Regions from separate parts of the Actinosynnema sp. NPDC059335 genome, predicted to be linked through region 2. Evidence: riboswitches for the same ligand, from Rfam matches in the RefSeq annotation. Region 2 holds a riboswitch; each other region holds the start of a gene.
What was found. Region 2 has a riboswitch for cobalamin ahead of ACFXGA_RS34945 (prenyltransferase/squalene oxidase repeat-containing protein). Riboswitches for the same ligand answer to the same signal wherever they lie in the genome.

Region 1 (6,091 bases), on a different contig from region 2:
GGGACGGCACCGCCTTGGGGTCCACCGAGTAGAAGTTGCGGCCCGTCGGCAGCACGTTCACCAGGCCGCGCAGCGGCGAGCCGCTGGGACCGGCCGGGACGTACCCGCCGTCGAGCGCGTGCAGCACGTTGGCCAGCTCGTCGGTGGTGCGGTCGAGCCGGGGCACGACCTCGGTGGCGGCGAACTCCAGCACCCGCGCCACGTCCTCGTCGTCGGTGAGGGTCCGGGCCGCGCGGACGTCCCAGTCGGCGTCCTCCATCGCCTGGACCAGGGCGCGGGCCCGCTCCTCGACGCGGTCGGTCTCGACGCGGGTCGCGCCGCCCGCGGTCTCGGCCAGCCCCAACGCCTCGCGCAGCCCCGGCAGGGCGGCGACCTGCCCCGCCCACACCTGCTTGGCCTGCAGGATCGACAGCACCAGGTTCACCCGGGCCGCGCCGGTGGGCGCCTGGCCGAGGACGTGCAGGCCGTCGCGGATCTGGACGTCCTTGACCTCGCACAGCCAGCCGTCGACGTGCAGGATCAGCTCGTCGAACCCGTCGTCGTGCGGGCGGTCGGACAGGCCGAGGTCGTGGTCGAGCTTCGCGGCCTGGATGAGGGTCCAGATCTGGGCCCGGATCGCGGGCAGCTTGGCCGGGTCCATCGCGGCGATGGTGCCGTGCTCGTCCAGCAACTGCTCCAGCCGCGCGATGTCGCCGTAGCTGTCGGCCCTGGCCATCGGCGGCACGAGGTGGTCCACCAGGGTGGCGTGCGCCCGGCGCTTGGCCTGGGTGCCCTCGCCGGGGTCGTTGACCAGGAACGGGTAGATCAGCGGCAGGTCGCCCAGCGCCGCGTCGGGACCGCAGGCCGCCGACAGGCCGACCGCCTTGCCGGGCAGCCACTCCAGGTTGCCGTGCTTGCCGACGTGCACCACGGCGTCCGCGCCGAACCCGTCCTCCAGCCAGCGGTACGCGGCCAGGTAGTGGTGGCTCGGCGGCAGGTCCGGGTCGTGGTAGATGGCGATCGGGTTCTCGCCGAAGCCGCGCGGCGGCTGCACCATGACCACGACGTTGCCGGAGCGCAGCGCGGCCAGCACGATCTCCCCGTCGGGGTCGCGCGACCGGTCCACGAACAGGTTGCCGGGCGCCTCGCCCCAGTGCCGCTCCACCTCCTCGCGCGCGTCGGCCGGCAGGGTGGCGAACCACTCGCGGTAGCGGGCGGCGGGCAGCCGCACGGGGTTGCCCCGGAGCTGCTCCTCGGTGAGCCAGTCGGCGTCCTGGCCGCCGGCCGCGATGAGCGCGTGGATGAGCGCGTCGCCGTCGAGGTCGGCCACGCCGGGCAGCCCGTCGCCGATGTCGTAGCCCCGGTCGCGCATCGCGGCGAGCAGCCGGACCACGCTCGCGGGCGTGTCCAGGCCGACGGCGTTGCCGATGCGGGAGTGCTTGGTGGGGTAGGCCGACAGCATCACCACGACGCGGCGTTCGGCCGGCGGGACGTGCCGGAGCCTGCCGTGGCGCACGGCGATGCCCGCGACCCGGGCGGCGCGCTCCGGGTCGGCGACGTAGACGGTGAGGCCGTCCTCGTCGACCTCCTTGAACGAGAAAGGCACCGTGATGATCCGGCCGTCGAACTCCGGGATCGCCACCTGCGTCGCGGTGTCCAAAGGGGACAGACCGTCGTCGTTGCCCTCCCACGCGGCACGGCTCGTGGTCAGGCACAGCCCCTGGAGGATCGGCACGTCGAGGGCGGCCAGCGCGCCCACGTCCCACGCGTCGTCGTCACCGCCGGCGGACGCCGCGGCGGGCTTGGCGCCGCCGGCCGCGAGCACGGTGACCACCAAGGCGTCGGCCTTGGCCAGCTCGGCCAGCAGCTCCGGTTCGGCGGTGCGCAGGGAGGCGCAGTAGACCGGCAGCGGACGGCCGCCCTTGGCCACGATCGCGTCGCACAGCGCGTGCACGAACGCGGTGTTCCCGGCCACGTGGTGGGCGCGGTAGTACAGCACCGCGACGGTCGGCCCGTCGGCCTGGTCGTCCCGCTCCAGCAGGCCCCAGGTCGGCGTCGGCGCGGGCGGCGCGAAGCCGTGGCCGGTGAGCAGGACCGTGTCGGACAGGAAGCGGTGCAACTGGGCGAGGTTCGCCGCGCCGCCGTGCGCCAGGTACGCGTGCGCCTCGGCGCACACCCCGCCGGGCACCGTCGACAGCTCCATCAGCGGCGCGTCCGGGTTCTGCTCGCCGCCCAGCACGACGACCGGCAGGCCGGACGCGAGCAGCCGGTCCAGCCCCTCCTCCCACATCCGGCGACCGCCGAGGATGCGCACGACCACCAGGTCGACGCCCTCCACCAGGACCGGGAGGTCGTCCACGGCGGTGCGGGCGGGGTTGGCCAGGCGGTAGTCGGCGCCGCTGGCACGGGCGGACAGCAGGTCCGTGTCGGAGGTCGACAACAGCAGGATCACGTGCGGGCTCCATCCCTCGGGGGTCCTCGCCCCGGTCGTAGGGGACGGCGAGCGGAGTTCCTGACTCCCGGGGGCTCCCCCGGTCACAGTGGCGGGACCGCGCCGGATTCACACCGGCTTCCTCCTGCTGCTTCGCCGTTCGGAGGTCACCCTAACGGCAGTTAGCATCCAGTCCATGCCCACGGAGCGAACTCACCCGGACGCCTGCCCCGGCGCCGTCGACGTGCACCGCGCCGCCGACGGCGGGTTGGCGCGCGTGCGGGTGCCCGGCGGCACGTTGAGCGCCGAGCGGGTCGACGTGCTGCGTGCCGCCGCGCTGGACCTCGGCGACGGGTTCCTGGAGCTGACGTCACGGGCGAACGTGCAGATCAGGGGCTTGGCGCCGGGGGCGGAGCACGAGCTGGGCGCGCGGCTGCGCGCGGCCGGCCTGCTGCCGTCGGTGACGCACGAGCGGATGCGCAACATCGTCGCCGCGCCGATGGAGGACAACCAGGCGCTGGTGGACGCGCTCGACGCGGCGCTGCTCGCGGCGCCGGAGTTGGCCTCCCTGCCGGGGAGGTTCCTGGTCACGGTGGGTGGCGCGGTGAGCGGCCTGTCGGGTGACATCGGGCTCGTCGGTGACGCGTTGTTCCTGGCCGGGCGCGATTCCGGGCTGCGGGTGGCGGACCCGGTGAACGCCGTGGTGACGGCCGCGCGGGTGTTCGCCGGGATCCGCGGCGAGGCGTGGCGGCTGTCCGAAGTGGACGGCGGTGTGCGGAAGATCACGGCGGCGCTGGGCGAGCCCGGTTCCGTGAAAATCCCGTCCGGTGTGACGCCCGTCGCACCCGGTGGGCACGGCGACGTGGTCGTGGCGGGCGTGCCGTTCGGGCGGTGGGACGCGCGGCTGCTCGCCGGCGTGCCGGTGCGGATCACGCCGTGGCGGAGCCTGGTGCTGCCGGCCGGGACCGACACCGGCGGCCTGTTCACGTCGCCGGACTCGCCGTGGCACGGCGTCAGCGCGTGCACCGGGCGGCCGGGGTGCGCGAAGTCGCTGGCCGACGTGCGGGCCGACGCGACCCGTTGGGTGCGGGCGCGGACCGGGTCCGGCCGGGTGCACTGGTCGGGCTGCGCCCGGCGGTGCGGTCGCCCGGCGGGCGACGTGGTGGAGTTCGTCGCGACCGGCGACGGGTACGAGGAGATCAGGTGACCGGGTACGTCAAGGACGGCGCGGAGATCTACCGCCGTTCGTTCGCCACCATCCGCGCCGAGGCCGACCTGGCGCGGTTCCCGTCCGACGTCGCCCGGGTGGTGGTGCGGATGATCCACGCCTGCGGGATGGTCGACCTGGTCGGGGACGTCGACTTCTCGCCGCACGTGGTGCGCGACGCGCGGGCGGCGCTGCTGGCGGGCGCGCCGATCCTGTGCGACGCGCAGATGGTCGCGGCGGGCGTGACGCGTCGCCGGCTGCCCGCGGACAACGAGGTCGTCTGCACGTTGGGCGACCCGCGGGTGCCCGGGTTGGCCGAGGAGCTGGGGACCACGCGCAGCGCGGCGGCGTTGGAGCTGTGGCGGGACCGGTTGGAGGGCGCGGTGGTGGCCATCGGCAACGCGCCCACCGCGTTGTTCCACCTGCTCGACCTGATCGCGGCGGGCGCGCCCCGACCCGCCGCCGTGCTCGGCGTGCCGGTGGGGTTCATCGGCGCGGCCGAGTCGAAGGACGCGTTGGCGGCCAACGGCCTGGGGTTGGAGTACCTGGTCGTGCGCGGCCGGCGGGGTGGCAGCGCCATGACCGCGGCGGCGCTCAACGCGATCGCGAGCGAGGAAGAATGACGGGCAGGCTGTACGGGGTCGGGGTGGGTCCGGGCGACCCGGAGCTGGTGACCGTCAAGGCGGCGCGGCTGATCGGCGAGGCCGACGTGGTGGTGTTCCACAGCGCGCGGCACGGGCGCAGCGTGGCGCGCCGCATCGCCGAGCCGTACCTGCGCGAGGGGCAGGTCGAGGAGCAGCTGGTCTACCCGGTCACGACCGAGGAGTCCGACGACTACCAGGGCGAGATCGACGCGTTCTACGAGGAGTGCGCGGCGCGGTTGGCGGCGCACCTCGACGCCGGGCGGACGGTCGTGGTGCTGGCGGCGGGCGACCCGTTCTTCTACGGCTCCTACATGCACCTGCACAAGCGGTTGGCGCACCGGTACCCGGCCGAGGTCGTGCCGGGGGTGACGTCGGTGAGCGCGGGGGCGGCGGTGCTCGGGCGGCCGCTGGTGGAGCGGGACGAGGTGCTGACCGTGCTGCCGGGCACGTTGCCGGAGGAGGAGTTGGCCGGTCACCTGGCCGGCGGCGACCCGGTGGCGGTGATGAAGCTGGGCCGCACGTTCCCGCGGGTGCGGGAGGCGTTGGCGCGGTCGGGCCGGCTGGGCGAGGCGTGGTACGTGGAGCGGGCGACGACCGGGGCGCAGCGGACCGCGCCGTTGGCCGAGGTGGAGGCGGACGGCGTGCCGTACTTCTCGCTGGCCCTGCTGCCGAGCCGGTCGGGGGCCGGGCACGCGGGCGGGTCGGGTGCGATCGCGGCGGACGGGTCGGTCGGCGCCGGCCCGGCTGCCGCTCTCCCGCTCGCGGGCGGCTCGCCGGCGCGCAGCGCGGTCACGGCAAGCGCGGCGGGGGGCGGCCCGGTGGGGGCGGCAGGCGGCGCGGCCGACCCCGGGGCGGCGGCGAGCGGCGCGGTGGCGGGGGAGCCGGGCGAGGCCGCGGCTTCGGCCGGAACCGCCGGCGAAGCCGGGGCGGTCGGCGAGGCCGGAACCGCCGGCGAGGTGGTGGTGGTCGGGCTCGGGCCGGCCGGGCCGCAGTGGTTGACGCCGGAGGCGCGGGAGGCGTTGGCGGCGGCCGAGGAGTTGGTCGGGTACGTGACCTACCTGAACCGCGTGCCGGTGGACCCGCGCCAGCGGCGGCACGCGTCGGACAACAAGGTGGAGGCCGAGCGGGCGGCCTTCGCGCTCGACCTCGCCAAGCGGGGGCGTCGGGTCGCGGTGGTGTCGTCGGGCGACCCGGGCGTGTTCGCGATGGCCGGCGCGGTCCTGGAGGTGGCCACCGACCCGCAGTTCGCCGACGTGCCGGTCCGCGTCCTGCCGGGGGTGACGGCCGCCCACGCGGTGGCCAGCCGGGTCGGCGCGCCGCTGGGCCACGACTACTGCGTGGTCTCGCTGTCGGACCGGCTCAAGCCGTGGGAGGTGATCGAGCGGCGGCTGGAGGCGGCGGCCGCGGCCGACCTCGTGCTCGCGATCTACAACCCGGCGTCGCGCAGCCGCACGTGGCAGGTGGACAAGGCCCGCGACGCGCTGCTGCGGCACCGCTCCCCCGACACGCCCGTGGTCGTCGGTCGGGACGTCGGCGGCCCGGAGGAGTCCGTCCGGGTGGTGCGGCTGGCCGACCTCGACGCGTCCGCGGTGGACATGCGGTGCCTGCTGCTGGTCGGCTCCTCGCAGACCCGGGTCAGCGCCCGCGGCACGGTGTTCACCCCGCGCCGCTACCCCGCGTGAGCCAGTCGACGGCCTCGGCGACCGTCTCCACCAGCGGCGCGTCCGGTGGCGGGGGTCGGCGCACGACCACGACCGGGATGCCGAGGTGACGGGCGGCCGCCAGCTTGGCGGCCGTCATCGGCCCGCCGCTGTCCTTGGTGACCAGGAC
Region 2 (6,091 bases):
GTGCCCGTCGTCGGCGAGGTCCCGCAACGCCTCGGCCAGCCGCGTCTTCGCCGGGTAGTCCAGGCCCCGGGTCGGCTCGTCCAGCAGCACGGCGCGCGGCGACGGGGTGAGCGCCACCGCCAGCACCAGCGCGAGCCGCTGCCCCTCGGACAGGTCGCGCGGGTGGCGGTCGTCCGGGATGCCCGGCGCGAGCCGGTCCAGGAACTCGCGGCACGTGCCCGGGGACCGGCCGGACTCGCGGTCGGCCTGCGCGCACTCGCCGCCGACCGTGTGCAGGTACAGCAGGTCGCCGGGCTGCTGCGGCACCAGGCCGACGGCGCGCCGCCGCGGTCCGGGCTTCAGCGTCGCCGGGTCCACGTCCTCCACCGCCACCTCGCCGCCGGACCGCTTGCCGGTGCCCTGCACGGCCCACAGCAGGCTGGACTTGCCGGACCCGTTGCGGCCCATCACCGCGACCCGCTCACCCGCGCCGACGTCCAGCGACACGCCGCGCAGCGCGTCCACGGCGGAGTAGCGGACCCGCAGGTCCCGAACCCGCACCAGGCCCGCTGCCGGTGACGACGTGGACGACGCCGGCGCGAGCCGTGCAGGCGCGGACGACGCGGATGTGGGCGTGGGTGGCGACGACGTGGACGACGCGGATGTGGGCGCGGGCGCGGGTGGCGCGGATGTAGGTGGCGCGGGCGTGGACGACGTGCGCGCGGGTGGAGTGGATGCGGGTGGCGTGGCGAGGCGGTCGCGCAAGGGACCGGCCCTGCGCCGCGCGTCCCGGATGGACACCGGCACCGGGTCCCACCCGGCGAGCCGGCCCAGCCGCACCACGGGCGGCGCGACCGGGGCGTCCGCCAGGACCGGACCGGGGTCGCCCGCGACCGGCGGCAGCCCGCCGCCCGGCAGCCACACCACGCGGTCGGCGTACTGCGCGACCCGTTCCAGCCGGTGCTCGGCGATCAGCACGGTCATGCCGAGGTCGTGCACCAGCCGGTGCACCGCGGCCAGCACGTCCTCCGCCGCGCCGGGGTCCAGCGCCGAGGTCGGCTCGTCCAGGACCAGCACCCGCGGGTGCGCGGTGAGGGCCGCGCCGACGGCCACGCGCTGCTGCTGCCCGCCGGACAGGGCGGCCAGCGGGCGGCGGCGCAGGTCGGCCAGCCCGAGCAGGTCCAGCGTCTCCTCGACCCGCTTGCGCATCACCGGGTTGGGCAGTCCCAGCGACTCCATCGAGTACGCCAGCTCCTCCTCGACCGAGTCGGTGACGAACCCGGCCTGCGGGTCCTGCGCCACCACGCCGACCACGTCCGCCAGCTCGCGCGGCGGGTGCGTGCGGGTGTCGCGGCCGTCCACCAGCACGCGGCCGGTGAGCGTGCCGCCGGTGAAGTGCGGCACCAGCCCGTTGACCGCGCGCAACAGCGTCGACTTGCCCGACCCGGTCCGCCCGACCACCAGGCACAGCTCGCCCTCCGGCACGTGCAGGTCCACCCCGGCCAACGCGGGCGCGGCGGCGTCGCGGTAGGTGACGGAGACGTTCTCGAACCGGATCACTGGCCCATCCTGTTCCTGGCGACGACAACGGGCGCGAGCGCGCACAGCAGGCCGACCGCGGGCAGCAGCGGCAGTTCGGGCGGGACCAGCGGCACGGTGTCCGGGGTCAGCGCCGCCCGGCCGAGGCCGTCCGGGGCGAGGTACGTCGCCAGTGCGGCGAGCAGGCCGGACGCGGCGATCAGCAGCTCCCGCGGCCCCCACCGGTCCGGCCGGTACCGGCTGCGCCGCACCCGCCGCGACCCGGTCCACAGGCCCGCGACGGCCAGCGCCGCCCCGGCCGCCAGCATCGGCGTGCCGACCGTGTTCGGGGTGCCGCCGCCGAGCAGCCCGTACGCGCCGACGCACAACCCGACCAGGCCGCCCAGCACCAGCACGCCCGTCAGCACCCTGGTCCGCCGCGGCAGCCCCGCCGCCCGGCCGTAGCCGCGCGAGTCCATCGCCGCGGCCAGCACCAGGGACCGCTCGAACGCGTCCTCCAGCACCGGCACCATCAGCACCCGCATCGCCTTCACGCCGCGCACGGCGTCACCCCGCAACGCCCGCGCCCGGCGCACCGACCGCGCGCTGGCCACGAGCTGCGGCGCGACCGTCAACGCCACCACCACCGCCACGCTCACCTCGTACAACGCGGCCGGCAGCGACCGCAGCAGCCGCTTGGCGTTGGCCAACGCGTTCGCCGCGCCCACGCAGCACAGCAACGTGGCGAGCTGGAGCCCCTGGTACAGCGCGAAAGCGAGACCCTCGGCGCTCACCGGACCACCCAGCCGGATGCCCTTCGCCCAGTCGGGCAGCGGGATCTCGGGCAGCGTCACGAGCACGGTCGGCCCGCCCACACCGCCGAGCAGCACGTGCAGCACCACCCGGACGGCGAGCACCACCAGGGCGAACTTGAGGAACACCCCGTACGCGCTCGCCCACGGCGTGTCCTCGCGGCACGACACGGCGACGTACCCGGCGACCGCGATCACCAGCGCCAGCAGCAGCGGGTTGGTGGTGCGGGCCGCGACGGCGGCCAGGCACAACGCCCACAGCCACCACGCACCGGGGTGCAGGCTCACTCCGCCGCCCTGGCGCGCCGCCGCGCGGTCCACACCCCGAGGCCGGCCAACACGGCGACCACCACGATCCCGATCACCAGGCCGACCGCGCCGCCCGAGTCCGGCGTCGGCTCGGCTCCTGCTTCCGGTGACGCGCCGTCCGTCGGCACGACCGGACTCGACGAAGTTCCGCCGACCGTCGTTTCCTCGGCGGAGGAAGGCGGCGTGGTCGTCGTCTCCGCCGTGGTGGTGGTCGTCTCCTGCGTGGGTTCGGCGGTCGGCGGGCCGGGCTGCCGCGGCGCGGGCGGTTGCGGCTGATTCGGTTGGCCGGGTTGACCCGGTTGCGCCGGGTTCGGCGCGGGCTGCCCAGGGTCGGGCGCGGGGGGCGCCGGTGGGGCGGGCTTCGGCGCGGGCGCCGGCGGCGCGATGCCCGGCGGCTCGCCCGCGCCGAACGACCAGCCCTCGACGGTGCCCGGCGCGGGGTCGTACGCGCTCGCGCTCGTGCTGCTGTAGACCCACGACTCGCCGGGCCGGCCGTGCCAGTAGCCCCAGTAGGCCGTGGTCGGCGACGTGGTCCGGCACGGGTCGCTGCTCGGCTTGCCGTTGATCCGGCACACGAACCCCGGCTGGAGGGCGGCGAACGTGTAGCCGAATCCGGCGGCGCTGAGCGCGGCCGTCCCCGTGGCGGGGTCACCGGGCGCGCACCCGGTCTGCACGCCGCCGCCCAACGAGCGGAAGTCCACGACGACCGTGACGCCCGCGCAGTCAGCCGCCTGCGCGGTCAGCGGGGCGTTCGTCATCGCGAGCCCGACGACGGCCGCCGCCGTCAGCGCTCGCGCCCACCGGCCGGTCACTTCCGCGCATCCGCGTACCGCTTGCGCGACAACAGGACCGTGAGCACCCCGCCGACCAGCAGCAGCGCGCCGACCCACAGCGCCGGGCCGACGTCCGCGCCGGTGCGGGCCAGGTTGCCCCGGTTGGCCGTCACGGCCACCACCGCGGCGGTCGTGGTGGTGGCCGTGACGGAGGCGTCCGTCGTGGTGGTGGTCGCGTCGGTGCCGGTGGTCGTCGTGGTGTCGGTGCTCGTGGTGGTGGCCGCGGTCGACGACGTGGTGGTGGCCGGGCAGTCCAGCACCGGCGTGCCCGGCGTGCCGCCGTCGGCCGTCAGGTCGCCGAAGCCGACGCCGACCAGGCCGAGGACGCCCTGCGCGCTGGCGCGCAACGACGAGGTCTGCTGGAAGCCCGTCGCGTCGAACGCGATCGCGCCCCGGTCGGCCTCGGCGGCCGTGCAGCCGACCTGGAGCGAGGTGAGGAACCGGACGGCGAGGTCCGCGGTGGCCGTGCGGCCGCCCGCGCGCAACGCCTGCGCGGCCAGGCCGGTGCTGTTGGCGTTGCCCGCGTCGGTCGCGCCCTCGTCGCGGAAGCCGCCGCCGGGCTGCTGCACGCCCTCCAGCCAGTCGAGGGCCTCGCCGGCCGCGGCGGTGTCGCCGACGGCCACCAGCGCCTGCACGGCCATGGACGTGGCGTCCACGTGCGACACGCAGGGCGTGGCCTCCAGGATCAGCGGGAAGCCGCCGTCCCCGCACTGCTGACCGACGAGGTAGTCCACGGCGGCCCGCGGCGCGCCCTGCGCGCGGTCCAGGGCGAGCACCGCGAACGCCTGGCTGAACCCGTTGGAGAAGTCGCCGTACTGCGACTTGTTGACGAACCGGCCGGACGGGGCCTGCAACGCGGTGAGGCCCGCGATCAGGTCCTCGCCGCCGAAGTCCGACGGGTCGCCGCCGCGGACCTGGACGGCCAGCGCCAGCTTCGCGTAGGAGCCCGCGAACGACTCGGCGGGGTCGTCGAAGTGCAGGTAGTTGGCGATGACCTCCGGCCGGGCGAGCCACGCGAGCGCCTTGTCCGCGCTGTCGGAGGCCACCCCGGCGGCGGTGAACGCGAACAGCGCGTCCAACGTCGAGCCCTGGTCGGGGGAGGTCGTGCCGGGGTAGAGGAAGTGGTCGCCGTCGACGAGCTGCCGGGCCAGCCACCCCGCGGCGGCGTCGCTCGCGTCCGTCGTCGGCACCGCCCGCGCCTCGTCCTGGCTCCGTGCGGCGGGGGCGAGCGCGAGCGCGGTGACAGCGGCGGCGGCGATGACGGCGGCGGTCCGTCTCAACGACATGTTCTGCCTTTCCGGGGCGCAAGGCGCGAGCGGACCCCGGACAGCCGTGCTCGCCGCTTCCCGGGCTCCGACCCGTTGACCTCGACGGTGTCAGGAGCGTGGCACGCGCGACGGGTGTTCGGGCTCGTCCCCGGGAGGGGCCTACCGTTGCGGGTCAGCGCCGGATTTCGACCGGCTTCCCCCGTTTCGCGCGCGATTGCCGATCGTCTGTCAAGGACCCTGTCGTGTCAATCCGCCTCTAGCGCGATGCTGCTCACCCCTACGTACGGTTACCGTCGGTCGATTCGATCTGGGGAAGAGGGGTGTTCGATGACGACTCTGGCGTCCGTGCGCGACGGCTTGGTGGCGTGGGTCGCACGGCGTTCGGCGACGCGGTGGGTGCTGGGCAAGATCGGTTCGCGGGCGTTGTCGCTGCTCCCGGACCGGGCGCTGGTCCCGTTGAAGCGGGACGGGGTGGTGCCGGTCGCCGAGTTGGAGCGGATGCGGGAGGCCGGCGCGGTGCACCGGATCCCGGTGCCGTTCGGCTTGCGGGTGTGGTTGGTCACGGGGCAGGACGAGGCGAGGAAGGTGCTGTCCGACACAGGCGCGTTCAGCAACGACTACGCGCGGCTCGGCGCGGCGGTCGGGCGCATCGAGCAGTCGCCCGGCGGCCTCGGCTTCGCCGACCCGCCCGACCACACCCGGCTGCGCAAGCTGCTCACGCCGGAGTTCACCATGCGGCGGCTGTCGCGGCTGGTGCCGCGCATCGACGCGATCGTGACCGAGCGGCTGGACGCCATGGAGGCCGTCGACGGGCCGGTCGACCTGGTCAAGGAGTTCGCGCTGCCGATCCCGTCGCTGACGATCTGCGAGCTGCTGGGCGTGCCCTACGAGGACCGCGACCGGTTCCAGGAGCTGGCGGCGGCGCGGTTCGACCTGTTCGGCGGCGCGGGGCAGGCGTTGGGCGCGATCTCGGAGTCGCTGTCCTACATGGAGGAGATCGTGCGCCGCGAGCGCCGGTCGCCGGGCGACGGGCTGATCGGCTCGATCATCCGCCAGCACGGGGACGACGTGAGCGACGTCGAGCTGGCGGGCCTGGCCGACGGCGTGCTGACCGGGGGGTTCGACACCACGGCGTCGATGCTGGCGCTGGGCGCGATCGTGCTGCTGAAGGACGACGCGGCGCGTGCCGCGATGCGTGACGACGACGCGGCCGCCGCGCCGCTGGTGGAGGAGCTGCTGCGGCACCTGAGCGTGGTGCAGGTGGCGTTCCCGAGGTTCGCCCGGCACCCGCTGAAGGTCGGCGACCAGCAGGTGGAGGAGGGCGACGTGGTGATCGTGTCGCTGTCGGCGGCCAACCGCGAGGGCGCGTCGG
Region 3 (6,091 bases), on a different contig from region 2:
CGGGCGTCCGGCGAGCCGGGTCAGCACCTCGCGGCGCAGCCGGTCCAGCAACAGCCGGGCGGCCACGAACGAGTAGTTCGGCTCGGTCTCCACCAGCGTCCGCGCCGCCATCACCAGCGCCACGGCCAGCTCGTCGACCGTGATGCCGTCGTAGACGGTGCGCCGCACCTCGGCCAGCACGACCTCCGGCGAGGTGTCGGCCAGGCCCGCGCACGCCTCACCGACCACGACGCCCACGCGGTCCCAGTCCAGCAGGACCAGCTCGCCGTCCGGACCCTTGACGCGGAACTCCGATGCGGCGGGCACGACCTCGCGGGCCTTGGCGTGCTCCTCGCGGTAGAGCACGTAGGCACGGGCCACCTCGTGGTGACCGCCGCGCATCAGCACCAGTTCCACCTGGTCCTGGATCTGCTCGACGTGCAGCGCGACATCCGGCCGCGCGCGCTTGAGCAGCGCGGCCCCCACCTGCGCCGTCAGGTCTTCCACCAGGGGGTGCAGGCGGGAAGACGACGCGGCGGCGTCGCCCTCCACGGCCAGGAACGCCTTGGTCATCGCCACCGCGATCCTGGTGGCGTCGAACGCCGAGGCACTGCCGTCGCGGCGGATCACCCGCACCTGCGCGGTGGTGCTCGTGGTTGTGGTCGACACAGCCCTCTCCTCGCGAGCCTGGAGCGGCCCGGAGCACGCGGGGGTGCCACAGAGCGCGTGCGCGACGGCACGCTGATCCGTGTCGGCCCGCCCACGAGGCCCCGGACACGCGCACGCCGGCCGGCGCGCGCACCGACGGCAGGTCTTCGGACTCGCGGACACCCGGCTGACACCGGACCTACTGGCCGTCGCTTCCCACGCGTGACGCGCAGTGCTTCGTGACGGCGGTCGTTCCCACTCACCGCTGCGGGGCAGTCCCGGATTCGCACCGGGTTCCCTCTTGCCTCCTCGGCCCTCGGAGGGCGTCGGAACCATCGACGGCGGGAACACTACATGTTGTAGATCGCCGCGCAACCCACCCCCACATGGACACGTGTCCGCTGCGCCGGCCCGCTCTCGGGGTTCATCCTTCAAACAGCAGCCCGTTCCCGGACGAGGAGGGCACCGCTCACGCATCACCGATGCGCACCAGGCGGTTCCCGGATTCTGAGCGGTGTTCCCGCGGTGCGCTACGCTGCCGTCGCTGGTGGTTCGCCCGCGTCGGTGACGGCGGAGGCGAGGCAAGAGGGAACCCGGTGCGAATCCGGGACTGCCCCGCAGCGGTGAACGGGAACGAAAGCCGTCAACCAAGCACTGCGCGCTCCGCGTGGGAAGCGACGGCCGGTAGGAGTGGGTTCGACGCCCGTGAGTCCGAAGACCTGCCACCGGTCCGCGCACCCACCGGGTACGCGGTGTCCGGGAGCCTCGCGGGAGGGCTCGCGCGGACGCGGCCGAGTGCCGCCCGCGAAGCGTGCCCGTGACAGCGACCGGACTTCACGCACGCTCGCGAGGAGAGAGCTTGTGACCAGCGGTATCGGCGCCACCGTGCTCGGATATCCGAGGATCGGTCCCCATCGGGAACTCAAGCGCGCCGTGGAGGCGTACTGGGCGGGGAGGACCGACCGGGACACCCTGCTCGCCACCGCTGCCGACCTGCGCGCGGCAACGTGGCGGGAGTTGCGCGACGCCGGGCTGGACTCGATCCCGTCCAACACGTTCTCGTTCTACGACCAGGTGCTCGACACGGCGTTCCTCGTCGGCGCGGTCCCGGACCGCTACCGGCGCGAGCACGAGCTGGACTCCTACTTCGCGGCGGCACGGGGCGACGCGCAGGCGCCGCCGCTGGAGCTGACGAAGTGGTTCGACACCAACTACCACTACCTGGTGCCCGAGATCGGCCCGGACACGGTGTTCCGGCTGGCCGGGGACAAGCCGCTGGCCGACTACCGGCAGGCCCGCCGGCTGGGGATCGAGACCCGGCCGGTGCTGCTGGGCCCGGTGACGTTCCTGCTGCTGGCCAAGGGCGCCGACCCGCTGGCGCGGCTGGACGACCTGGTGGACGTCTACGCCGAGCTGCTGGTTGTGCTGGCGGCGCAGGGCGTGGTGTGGGTCCAGCTCGACGAGCTGGCCTTCGCCGCCGACCGCGCGGAAACGGACCTGGCCGCGCTGGGCCGGGCCTACACCCGGCTGGCCTCGCTCAACGCCCGCCCGAAGCTCCTGGTCACCGGCTACTACGGCAGCCTCGGCCCCGCCCTGCCGGTGCTGGCGGGCACGGCCGTCGAGGCGATCGGCGTGGACCTGGTCGCGGGCGCGGTTGACGGGATCGCGGGCATCCCGGCGCTGCGGGACAAGACGCTGGTGGCCGGGGTGGTGGACGGCCGCAACGTGTGGCGCACCGACCTGCGGAAGGCGCTGGCCACGGCGGTGTCGCTGCTCGGTTCGGCAGGCGAGGTGGCGGTGTCGACTTCCTCGACGCTGCTGCACGTGCCCTACGACCTCGACGCGGAGACCGGGCTGGACCCGGCGGTGCGGTCGCGGCTGGCGTTCGCCAGGCAGAAGGTCCGCGAGGTCGTGCTGCTAGGCCGCGCGCTGCGCGAGGGCGTGACCGGCGCGTGGGCCGGCCAGGCCGACGAGCCCGCCGCGAGCCCCCGCCGTGACGAGGCCGTGCGGGCCCGGCTGGCCGCGCTGCGCCCGCAGGACCGCGAACGCGCGCCCTACGCCCACCGCGCCGCCGCCCAGGAAGACCGCCTGGACCTCCCGCCGCTGGCGACCACGACCATCGGCTCGTTCCCCCAAACCGCCGACATCCGCACTGCTCGCGCGGAACTGCGGTCGGGTGCGCTGTCGCAGGCGGAGTACGTCGAGCGGATGCGCGCCGAGATCGCCCGTGTCATCGCGCTTCAGGAGGACATCGGGCTGGACGTGCTGGTGCACGGCGAGCCCGAGCGCAATGACATGGTGCAGTACTTCGCCGAGCACCTGGACGGCTTCGCCACCACCGAGCACGGCTGGGTGCAGTCCTACGGCTCGCGCTGCGTGCGCCCGCCGATCCTGCACGGCGACGTCACCCGCCCCGGACCGATCACCGTGCCGTGGGCGAGTTTCGCCCAATCGCTGACCGAACGGCCGGTCAAGGGCATGCTGACCGGGCCGGTGACGATCCTGGCGTGGTCGTTCGTCCGCGACGACCAGCCCCTGGCCGACACCGCCGACCAGGTGGCGCTGGCGCTGCGCGACGAGGTCGCCGACCTGGAGGCCGCCGGCATCCGCATCGTGCAGGTCGACGAGCCCGCGCTGCGCGAGCTGCTGCCGCTGCGCGCCGCCGACCAACCCGCCTACCTGGAGTGGTCGGTGGCCGCGTTCCGCCTGGCCACCTCCGGCGCCGCACCGGAGACCCAGGTACACACGCATCTGTGCTACTCGGAGTTCGGCGAGGTCATCGACGCCATCGACGGCCTGGGTGCGGACGTGACCACCATCGAGGCCGCACGGTCCAAGATGGAAATCCTGGAAGACCTGCGGGCCAACGGTTTCAGCCGCGGCGTGGGCCCCGGCGTGTACGACATCCACTCGCCGCGGGTACCCGACGTGGACGAGGTCGTCGAGCTGGTGGCCGCCGCCGCGCGGGTACTGCCGGGAAACCGGCTGTGGGTCAACCCCGACTGCGGCCTGAAGACCCGCGGCTACCGCGAGGTCGAACCGGCGCTGCGCACCCTGGTTGCCGCGGCCCGGCGGGTGCGGGCGGAGTTGGGGTGAGCGGCAAGCCCACCGCCGCGTCGAGGTTGACGATCTCGCGGATCACCGACGACCACGACACCAACCTGATGGGCACCGTGCACGGCGGGGTGCTGATGAAGCTGGTCGACTCGCTGGCCGGGGTGGTCTCGGCGCGGCACTGCGAGGGCCCGTCGGTGACGGTCGCGGTCGACGAGATGGTGTTCCTGGTCCCGGTGCGCGTGGGTGACGTGCTGCACCTGCACGCCCAGGTCAACTGGACCGGCAACACCTCGATGGAGGTCGGGGTGCGGGTCACCGCCGACCGTTGGGACCGCTCGGTGCCCGCGGTGCACGTGGCCTCGGCCTACGTGGTGCTGGTGGCCGTGGACCACGACGGCCGTCCGCGGCCGGTCCCGCCCGTGGTGCCGGACAGCGCCGAGGACCGCCGCCGCCGTGCGGAGGCGGAGATCCGCCGCACCCACCGCCTGGCCCGCAGTCGGGCGATCGTCGCCTCCAGGACGGTCGGGGTGTGACCGCAACCGGCCGACCTATCCCCGGTCGACCTCGACGATGACGATGACGACGGAGACGATGACCGTGGCGATGACGGCGATGAGTGATCACCCGTCATCGACCGGGTGGCGGGTATGACGGGGTGGATCGCCCGCCACACCCGCCGCACGGGTCAGGAGATGGGGTAGGTGGAGATGTCGCCGCAGGTGAGCGGGCCTGGTTCGGGGATGGGGGTGATGGCGGTGTGGCAGACCTGGACGGTGACGCGGTCGATGGGCACCGGGGTCGGCGTCGGGACGAGCGGCACGGAGAGCACGAACTCGAACTTGGTCGCGCCGGTGGTGCTCTGGCGCTCGGTATCGACGGCGGTGCGGCCGTTGTAGGCGGTGAACACGGCCACCGCGACGGCTCGGGTGGGCGGGGCGCACGGGGTGGCGTTGCGCAGCGCGACCTCACCGGTGACCTTGACCGCGGTCACGGGGTGGGGCGTCGGGACCGGCAGCGCGTTGCGCCAGGCCAACTGGCCGGTGGTGTGGCTGCTCAGGCAGCGGTCAGTGTGCTCGGCCTTGAACGGCACCGCCGCTGCGGCCGGGTCGGCGCTCGCGCCGCCGGTGAGGGTGGAAGTGGTTGCGATGGCCGTGAACGCCACGGCGGCAGCGCGACCGATCCTCGATAACAGGGGTGAGGTCATCTGAGCAGACTCCTTTGTCCTCGCTCCGATTCTTTCAGGGTGGGTTCTCCCGCCGATCCTGTGCGCCTGCTACCGGGCGGCCTGCTCGGCACAGGTCGGGCGTGGACGAACTGAGCTTGCCAATAATTACTGGGAGTGCTGAATCCGAACAACTGGGTAGCAGTACGTGACTGCGGAGTCCGGTACGACGCCGGTTCGGCAGCCGCCTGTGAGCACGGTTCAGATTCTGGCGCGGCCCAGTCGGTCGCCGAAGACGCCGAACGCTGCAGCTACCGGGCGACCAGCCGGGACAGGCGCTCGACCGCCTCGTGCTCGTCACTGTGCGCAGCGCCCGCAGCGATCGTGGTTAACCCGGTCGTGACCTGCGGTGAGACCGGCGTCTCCCGGTCGTCAACATCGCGTAAGGGACCGGATCGAGGGCGTTAGGGACCCGTCAGGCATCCGTGGGCCGGCCACTTCCGGGTGCATCCTTTCCGGCATGGCGGTCCGTCGAGACCGCTCGGAGTCGGGAAGGGGCGCGGAGATGGCCGATCTGGCCTACGTGCTGCTGATCATAGGTGTGTTCCTGCTGCTGGCGCTCGGCGTGCGCGGTCTGGGGCGGTTGTGAGCGGCACCGGGGTGATGGCCAACACCGTCGGCGGTGTGCTGGCCCTGCTGTTGATCGGGTACCTGTTCGTCGCGCTGGTCCGTCCGGAGAAATTCTGATGTCCTCTACTGTGGCCGGTCTGCTCCAGGTCGGTCTGCTGATCGTCGCCCTGGCCGTGGTGTACCGGCCGTTCGGCGACTACATGGCCCGCGTCTACACGGGTGCCGAGCATTCCAAGGTGGAACGCGCGGTCTACAAGGTCGCGCGCGTCGATCCGGACTCCGAGCAGCGCTGGGGCACATACGCGCTGGGCGTGCTGGGGTTCTCCTTCGTCGGCGTGGTGCTGCTCTACGTGCTCCAGCGGGTGCAGTCGGTGCTGCCGTGGGCCTACGACCGGGGCAACGTGCCCCCGGGCATGGCGTTCAACACCGCGGTCAGCTTCGTGACCAACACGAACTGGCAGTCCTACGTGCCCGAGACCGTCATGGGGCACACCGTGCAGATGATCGGGTTGACGGTGCAGAACTTCGTCTCCGCCGCGGTGGGCCTGGCGGTGGCGATGGCCCTGGTGCGCGGGTTCGTCCGCAGCCGCACCGACCGGTTGGGCAACTTCTGGG

Region 1: linked by a shared signal. The riboswitch ahead of cobN (cobaltochelatase subunit CobN) and the one ahead of ACFXGA_RS34945 (prenyltransferase/squalene oxidase repeat-containing protein) in region 2 are both predicted to bind cobalamin.
Region 3: linked by a shared signal. The riboswitch ahead of metE (5-methyltetrahydropteroyltriglutamate--homocysteine S-methyltransferase) and the one ahead of ACFXGA_RS34945 (prenyltransferase/squalene oxidase repeat-containing protein) in region 2 are both predicted to bind cobalamin.

The regions. Positions count from the first base shown of each region.
Region 1 covers NZ_JBHYXZ010000120.1:15,329-21,419, forward strand. Annotated here, with positions in the region: gene cobN (cobaltochelatase subunit CobN) at 1-2,431, opposite strand, end outside; cobalamin riboswitch at 2,465-2,599, opposite strand; gene ACFXGA_RS29550 (hypothetical protein) at 2,607-3,617, shown strand; gene ACFXGA_RS29555 (precorrin-8X methylmutase) at 3,614-4,240, shown strand; gene ACFXGA_RS29560 (precorrin-2 C(20)-methyltransferase) at 4,237-5,943, shown strand; gene ACFXGA_RS29565 (cobalt-precorrin-6A reductase) at 5,918-6,091, opposite strand, start outside.
Region 2 covers NZ_JBHYXZ010000179.1:286-6,376, reverse strand. Annotated here, with positions in the region: gene ACFXGA_RS34960 (ABC transporter ATP-binding protein) at 1-1,539, opposite strand, end outside; gene ACFXGA_RS34955 (energy-coupling factor transporter transmembrane component T) at 1,536-2,597, opposite strand; gene ACFXGA_RS34950 (hypothetical protein) at 2,594-3,430, opposite strand; gene ACFXGA_RS34945 (prenyltransferase/squalene oxidase repeat-containing protein) at 3,427-4,737, opposite strand; cobalamin riboswitch at 4,829-4,953, opposite strand; gene ACFXGA_RS34940 (cytochrome P450) at 5,047-6,091, shown strand, end outside.
Region 3 covers NZ_JBHYXZ010000002.1:60,274-66,364, reverse strand. Annotated here, with positions in the region: partial or broken gene ACFXGA_RS00975 (ribonucleotide reductase N-terminal alpha domain-containing protein) at 1-648, opposite strand, end outside; cobalamin riboswitch at 768-979, opposite strand; cobalamin riboswitch at 1,159-1,369, shown strand; gene metE (5-methyltetrahydropteroyltriglutamate--homocysteine S-methyltransferase) at 1,489-3,723, shown strand; gene ACFXGA_RS00965 (acyl-CoA thioesterase) at 3,720-4,217, shown strand; gene ACFXGA_RS00960 (hypothetical protein) at 4,370-4,888, opposite strand; gene ACFXGA_RS00955 (hypothetical protein) at 5,367-5,495, shown strand; gene kdpF (K(+)-transporting ATPase subunit F) at 5,492-5,593, shown strand; gene kdpA (potassium-transporting ATPase subunit KdpA) at 5,593-6,091, shown strand, end outside.